Regions from separate parts of the Comamonas sp. 14P8.1.4 genome, predicted to be linked through region 1. Evidence: riboswitches for the same ligand, from Rfam matches in the RefSeq annotation. Region 1 holds a riboswitch; the other holds the start of a gene.
The links. Region 1 has a riboswitch for S-adenosylhomocysteine ahead of ahcY (adenosylhomocysteinase). Riboswitches for the same ligand answer to the same signal wherever they lie in the genome.
Positions count from the first base shown of each region.

Region 1 (3,407 bases):
GCATCCACGCATAAGGCGCTTGGGGCAGGGTTTCGTTGTCTTCTTCCTCTTCCCAGCGCTCAGAAATCACTTCTTCGCAGGCGTCTTCCAACGCTTCTGCGGTCATGAAACGGGCATTGAGCCCTTCCACGCAAATCACACGCACATCGCTGCGCAGGCTTTCTTGCAACTGGCCTTGGCCCACGTCCACACCAATGACCTGACCCGCGTTGTGTTTGAGCAAGCAGTCGGTAAAACCGCCCGTGCTCTGGCCCACGTCCAAACAACGCAAACCATCGACCTTCAGGCCTGTAGCCTTCAAGGCGCCTTCCAGTTTCAAACCACCACGTGAGATGAATTTGACTTCGGCATCGTCGAGCAGCTTCAGCTCGGCACCTGCGGGGATTTCGTCACCGTTCTTGGCGACTTTTTTCCACGGAGCCAACGGCGTCAAACGCCATTCCACGCCCGAAGCGATCAGGCGCTGGGCCTGCGAACGGGTGGTGGCATGTCCGTTGTCCACCAAAAATACATCTGCGCGCATGGCGTAGTTCCTTTTATTACTCAAATAGGCCTCCAACGCTGGGTATACAAGCGTCGATAGCTATCTATTTTCATAGATAGCACCCAGCGCCAGAGGTCGCAAAGCCACAGCCCTTGCTGCGGCTTTGCCCCGCCAGATTAGTAGCGGTAGGTTTCAGGCTTGTAAGGGCCTTCCTTCTTCACACCGATGTAAGCAGCTTGTGCATCGGTCAGTTCAGTCAGCATGGCGCCGACCTTCTTCAGGTGCAGGCGCGCCACCTTTTCGTCCAGGATCTTGGGCAACACATAGACCTTGCCCACTTCGTAGGCTTCAGGGCGTGTGAACAGCTCGATCTGGGCGATGGTCTGGTTGGCAAACGAAGCGCTCATCACGAACGAGGGGTGGCCAGTGGCGCAACCCAGGTTCACCAAGCGACCCTTGGCCAGCAAAGTGATCTTCTTGCCGTCAGGGAACTCGATCTGGTCGACCTGGGGCTTGACTTCTTCCCACTTGTACTTCTCGATCGACGCGACGTCGATTTCGTTGTCGAAGTGACCGATGTTGCAGACGATGGCTTGGTCCTTCATGGCGACCATGTGCTCGTGGCGGATGATGTCCTTGTTACCGGTGGTGGTCACGAAGATGTCGCACTTGTCAGCGGCATATTCCATGGTCACAACCTTGTAGCCTTCCATCGCAGCTTGCAGGGCGTTGATAGGGTCCACTTCTGTCACCCACACTTGGGCCGACAGGGCGCGCAGGGCTTGGGCACAGCCCTTGCCCACGTCACCGTAACCGGCCACGCAAGCCACCTTACCGGCGATCATCACGTCGGTGGCGCGCTTGATACCGTCCACCAGCGATTCGCGGCAGCCGTACAGGTTGTCAAACTTGGACTTGGTGACCGAGTCGTTCACATTGATGGCGCGGAACAGCAGGCTGCCGTTGGCAGACATTTCGTTCAGGCGGTGCACACCGGTGGTGGTTTCTTCGGTCACGCCCATGATTTGGGCGGACTTGCGGGTGTACCAAGTAGGGTCAACCGCCAGCTTGGCCTTGATCGCTGCGAAAACGATCTTTTCTTCTTCGGAACCGGGGTTGGCCAGCACGGAGATGTCCTTCTCGGCCTTTTGGCCCAGGTGCATCAGCATGGTGGCATCGCCGCCGTCATCCAAGATCATGTTGGGGCCTTCGTTTTCGGTGCCAGCAGCGCCGAATTCAAAGATCGCGTGGGTGTAATCCCAGTAGTCCTTCAGCGATTCGCCCTTGATGGCGAACACGGGGGTGCCAGTCGCAGCGATGGCTGCAGCAGCGTGGTCTTGGGTCGAGAAGATATTGCAAGAAGCCCAGCGCACGTCAGCGCCCAGGTCCTTCAGGGTCTCGATCAGCACAGCCGTTTGAATGGTCATGTGCAGCGAACCGGTGATGCGCGCGCCCTTCAGGGGCTGTGCAGCAGCGAATTCTTCGCGAATGGCCATCAGGCCAGGCATCTCGGTTTCAGCGATGCGGATTTCTTTGCGACCCCAATCAGCCAACGAAATATCGGTGATGGCGCGGTCTTGTGTATTGCTCATGGTTTCTCCGTGCGGAAAACAACTTTGAAAAACCACGTTCTGGGGGATTTGGGGCTAACAGGCCTCACCGCACAGAAAGCGTGGGTGAGCGTCGTTGCCTGGGAGCGAGGAGGCTGTTTTCAGCCACCTGCTGCCCTCCCGAGCCTCACGCCACCGCGGATTCGGGTGGTCGCTGCAACGCTCCTCAGGAGGAAAAGAAGCGCCGATTGTAATCGAGCCCTTCAGGGTTTGCCGCCATCAGCCAACAGCTGGCACCGCCGCAGGGGCAATGCGCAGCGGGATGGTGACCGGCCCGTCGTTGACCAAGTGCACCTGCATGTCGCCACCAAACTCGCCCGTCTGCACAGGCCCTGCGGTGTACAGCACTCGCGCCTGCGCCACGATGTAGTCGTACAGCCGGCGGCCATCATCCGGTTTGGCCGCCTGCGTAAAGCTGGGCCGGTTGCCGCTGCGCGTATCGGCCGCCAGCGTGAACTGGCTGACGATGAGCAGCCCACCGCCCACGTCCTGCACGCTGCGGTTCATCTTGCCCGCGTCGTCGGTGAAGATGCGCAGCTTCAGCACCTTGGCCAGCAGCTTGTCGGCCTCTTGTGGGGTGTCACCCTGCTCGGCACACACCAACACCAGCAGGCCGTGCGCAATCTGCCCGGCAATGCGCTCATCAATCTCGACACGTGCCTGGCGCACGCGTTGCAATACGGTGATCATGGGTTTCTCACAAATACATAGCTGGTAGCGCTGATTAAACCTGCAACTCACGCACAAACAAGCCTACAAGGTATGAAACACCTGCGCTAGCCGCTCTTATTTTTGTGAAGATCGTGCACGCCGCTCAGACTGTATGCGCGCAGCCACCGCCAAACTGTAACTTGCCGTAACGCAAAACTTGCCCACATGGACTCCGGTATACCTGCAGTCCTATGTCTGCGACTGCTCTTTCTCACCACCCCGCCTGGCCTGGCTGCGTCTACCCGCCAGGCATCTGCGCACGCCTGACTGCGCCTGCCACCGGCTGCGCCACCCTGTGCAGCCGCCACCCGCCCCAGGTGCAGCCATGACCCCCGTACCCACCCGTTCCCCCAGCGAGCCACCACTGGATGTGCTGCACGCCGTGGCCCTGACCACCGGTGTGCCGATGGCGTATCTGAGCTGGCCCTCCGCCCGCTGCCTGTGGGCCACGGCCAGCTATGCCAAGCTCTTTGACATGCCCACGCAGGACCTGCAGGACAAAGAGCCGCAGAGCTACCTGTCGCCATGCGACTGGAACGAGTGGAAGTGCGAACTGGAGCGCCTAGCCGACGCGCACGAACACGGGGCCAGCCTGCAAACCC
Region 1 covers NZ_JBYOKN010000001.1:238,834-242,240, reverse strand. The annotation lists gene AC27VO_RS01165 (TlyA family RNA methyltransferase) at 1-523, opposite strand, end outside; gene ahcY (adenosylhomocysteinase) at 661-2,076, opposite strand; S-adenosyl-L-homocysteine riboswitch at 2,156-2,268, opposite strand; gene dtd (D-aminoacyl-tRNA deacylase) at 2,314-2,784, opposite strand; gene AC27VO_RS01150 (putative bifunctional diguanylate cyclase/phosphodiesterase) at 3,131-3,407, shown strand, end outside.

Region 2 (3,407 bases), on a different contig from region 1:
CGTGCTGGGTGCGTACCTTGTCGTAATCGGCGCTCAGCTCATGCAGGTAGTTGTCTTTGCCTTCGCCCAGCAGGCTTTGCGCCACGCTGACCGAGCGCGAAGCGTCCGGCACGTAGACCACGGGGCCTTCGTAGTTAGGCGCAATCTTCACGGCGGTGTGCACGCGCGAGCAGGTCGCGCCACCGATCAGCAGCGGAATGTTGCGGCTGCGGAAGTATTCGTCCTTCTGCATCTCGCCCGCCACGTACTGCATCTCTTCCAGGCTGGGGGTGATCAGGCCAGACAGGCCCACAATGTCGGCACCGACTTCCTTGGCCTTCGCCAGCACTTCGTGGCAGGGCACCATCACGCCCATGTTGATGACTTCAAAGTTGTTGCACTGCAAAACCACGGTAACGATGTTCTTGCCAATGTCGTGCACATCGCCCTTGACGGTGGCGATGACGATCTTGCCCTTGCTGGACACGTCCAGACCCGCAGCTTCTTGCTGGCACTTTTCTTCTTCGATGTAAGGCACCAGGTGCGCCACGGCCTGCTTCATCACGCGGGCAGATTTGACCACCTGCGGCAAGAACATCTTGCCCGCGCCAAACAGGTCACCGACCACGTTCATACCGTCCATCAGCGGGCCTTCAATCACGTGCAGCGGGCGGCCACCCTTGGCCAGAATGCCTTGGTAAGCCTCTTCAGTGTCTTCGGTGATGAAATCGGTAATGCCGTGCACCAGCGCATGCGACAGGCGCTCGCCCACGGTCTTGGGGTGCTCGGGCGTACCGCGCCACTCCAGCTTTTTGCTGTCGTCTTTGGCATTGCCCTTGGCTTGGTCGGCAATTTCCAGCAGGCGCTCGGCAGCGTCGGGGCGGCGGTTCAGCACCACGTCTTCCACACGCTCACGCAGGGTGGGCTCCAGGTCGTCGTACACGCCGACCATGCCGGCGTTGACGATGCCCATGTCCATGCCCGCCGCAATCGCGTGGTACAGGAACACGGTGTGAATCGCTTCGCGCACGGGGTCATTGCCGCGGAACGAGAACGACACGTTCGACACACCACCAGACACCTTGGCGCCCGGCAGGTTCTGCTTGATCCAGCGTGTGGCTTCGATGAAGTCCACGCCGTAGTTGTTGTGCTCTTCAATGCCCGTAGCCACGGCAAAGATGTTGGGGTCAAAGATGATGTCTTCGGGTGCAAAACCGACTTCATCGACCAAGATGCGGTAGGCGCGCTCGCAGATCTCGGTCTTGCGGGCATAGGTGTCGGCCTGGCCTTTTTCGTCAAACGCCATCACCACGGCGGCCGCGCCGTAGCGCTTGACCAGCTTGGCGTGCTTTTTGAACTCGTCAACGCCTTCCTTCATGGAAATCGAGTTGACGATGCCCTTGCCCTGCAGGCAGCGCAGACCGGCTTCGATCACGTCCCACTTGGAGCTGTCCACCATCACCGGCACACGGGCGATATCGGGCTCGGACGCCATCAAGTTCAGGAACTTCACCATGGCAGCCTTGCTGTCCAGCATGGCTTCGTCCATGTTCACGTCGATCACCTGCGCGCCGTTTTCCACCTGCTGGCGGGCTACGGCCAGCGCTTCTTCGTACTGCTCGTTCAGGATCAGGCGAGCAAAGGCTTTGGAGCCGGTGACGTTGGTGCGCTCGCCCACGTTGACGAACAAGGTGTCATCGCCAATAAAAACGGGCTCCAGGCCCGACAGACGCATGGGCGGAATAGAAACGGGGGCAGCAACAGTCATCGCACTCACCTGTGGAAACAATAAGGGATACAAAACAGGTGAGCGCCGTTGCATGCGTGCGGCGGGCCATGGCCTGCCGTGGCCCCAAGCCTGACAGGCGGGTTGCAATTCAACCGGCCTGCTGCAGCGCTCCTTGGGGCGAAGCAGGGGATTTTAAGTGCGTGCGCCTCCGCCTGACGCGGCGGTGGTCTTCTTACTCGGGCTCCACCTGCTTTTCAAAGCGATAAAACAGGTTGGGCTCAGAGACGATATACAGATGGCCCTGCGGGTCGACCGTCATCCCCTCTGGCTGGGGAATGGCCTGCTTCAGCCCCTGCAGGCCCCGCCACAACGGCAGGATGCTCAGCGGCTCCCCGTCTACGGTGTACTCCACCACGACGCCCGATTCCTGGCTCAGCATGAGCAGGTGATTGCTGGCTTCCATGTGCGTCATCGAGGCCAGATCACGCATCAGCCACCCGGCAAAGCCATGGCTGTCCCACTCACGCACCGGGTGCAAGGCCAGGTGCTGCGCCCCCAGCTCGGCCTGCTGCGCGGGGGCGGCACCGGCCAGCTCCAGCACGTGCATGGGCCACTTTTCCTGACCCACCCACAGGGTCTGGTTGCGCTCGCTCCACGACAGTGCCTCAATGCCCAGGTTCTTGTGCAAGGGGTCCAGCTGCAGTGCCAGGTGGGGGGCACCTTCGAGCGAAATCTCCTGCGTCTGCGGGGTAATCTCAATCAGCCAGAGGGTGTTTTTCTTTTCGTCCACCACCATGAAATCGCTGCCACCCAGGTGGGTAATGCCTTCGGTGTCCTTGCCGCCGTGCACGGGCATCACCCGCAGCACCTCGCCGTCGGTGGTCAGCTGCACGATGCGCGAAGGCGCATTGGCAATGCCAAACAACGTTCCCGTGCTGGCGTCAAACGTGAGGCCCGACAGGTTGCGGTGCATGCCTGCCAGCGGTTTGGCCCGCACCACGGCACGGTAGTGCGACAGCCCCATCGACCCCTCGGCCGCTGGTACGGGCTGCAATTGCTGCTGGAGCACATAAAAAAGGGCCGAAGGCCCATAAAAAAATGCGCTCCACAGCGCCATTCCCCCCAGCACGGCGATACCTGCTGCAACCGCCCACCGGCACTTTCCACTTTTCATGCGGCCGATTGTGCGGTGCACACAAGCGGCCACAAGGCCACACAGGCACGCGATTGCCGTGGGCCTGCGTCGCCAATCAATCTCCCTTTAGGTGCTGGGTTTAAACCGCCACACCCACCGCTTGCGCCGATGCGGGCAAGCCAAAGATGCGGTCAAAACACCAGTTGAAGACGAAGGTATAGACCATGAAGAACACCAACAGGCCCGCCTCCATCACCGTGGCTTGCCACAGCGAAATGCCAAACCACCAGGCCATCAGCGGAATCAGCATGGCGGCAATGCCACCTTCAAAACCCACGGCATGAACGATGCGGCGCAGCAGCGAGCGGCCCTTCTTGGCCTGGCGCAGCTCCCATTTTTCAAACAGCCAGTTGAACGTGAGGTTCCAGCAGATGGCGATGGTCGAGGCGGCCACGGCCATCACGCCGGATGACCCGGCCTCTTGGCCTGTGGCCATGAACAATGCGCTGGAGACAGCGACGGCAATTAGCTCATAAAGGCCCACGAAAACGACGCGGCGCTTGG
Region 2 covers NZ_JBYOKN010000002.1:237,458-240,864, forward strand. The annotation lists gene metH (methionine synthase) at 1-1,747, opposite strand, end outside; S-adenosyl-L-homocysteine riboswitch at 1,781-1,888, opposite strand; gene AC27VO_RS05780 (SdiA-regulated domain-containing protein) at 1,941-2,882, opposite strand; gene AC27VO_RS05785 (PACE efflux transporter) at 2,983-3,407, opposite strand, start outside.
Region 2: another riboswitch for S-adenosylhomocysteine. It lies ahead of metH (methionine synthase); the one in region 1 lies ahead of ahcY (adenosylhomocysteinase).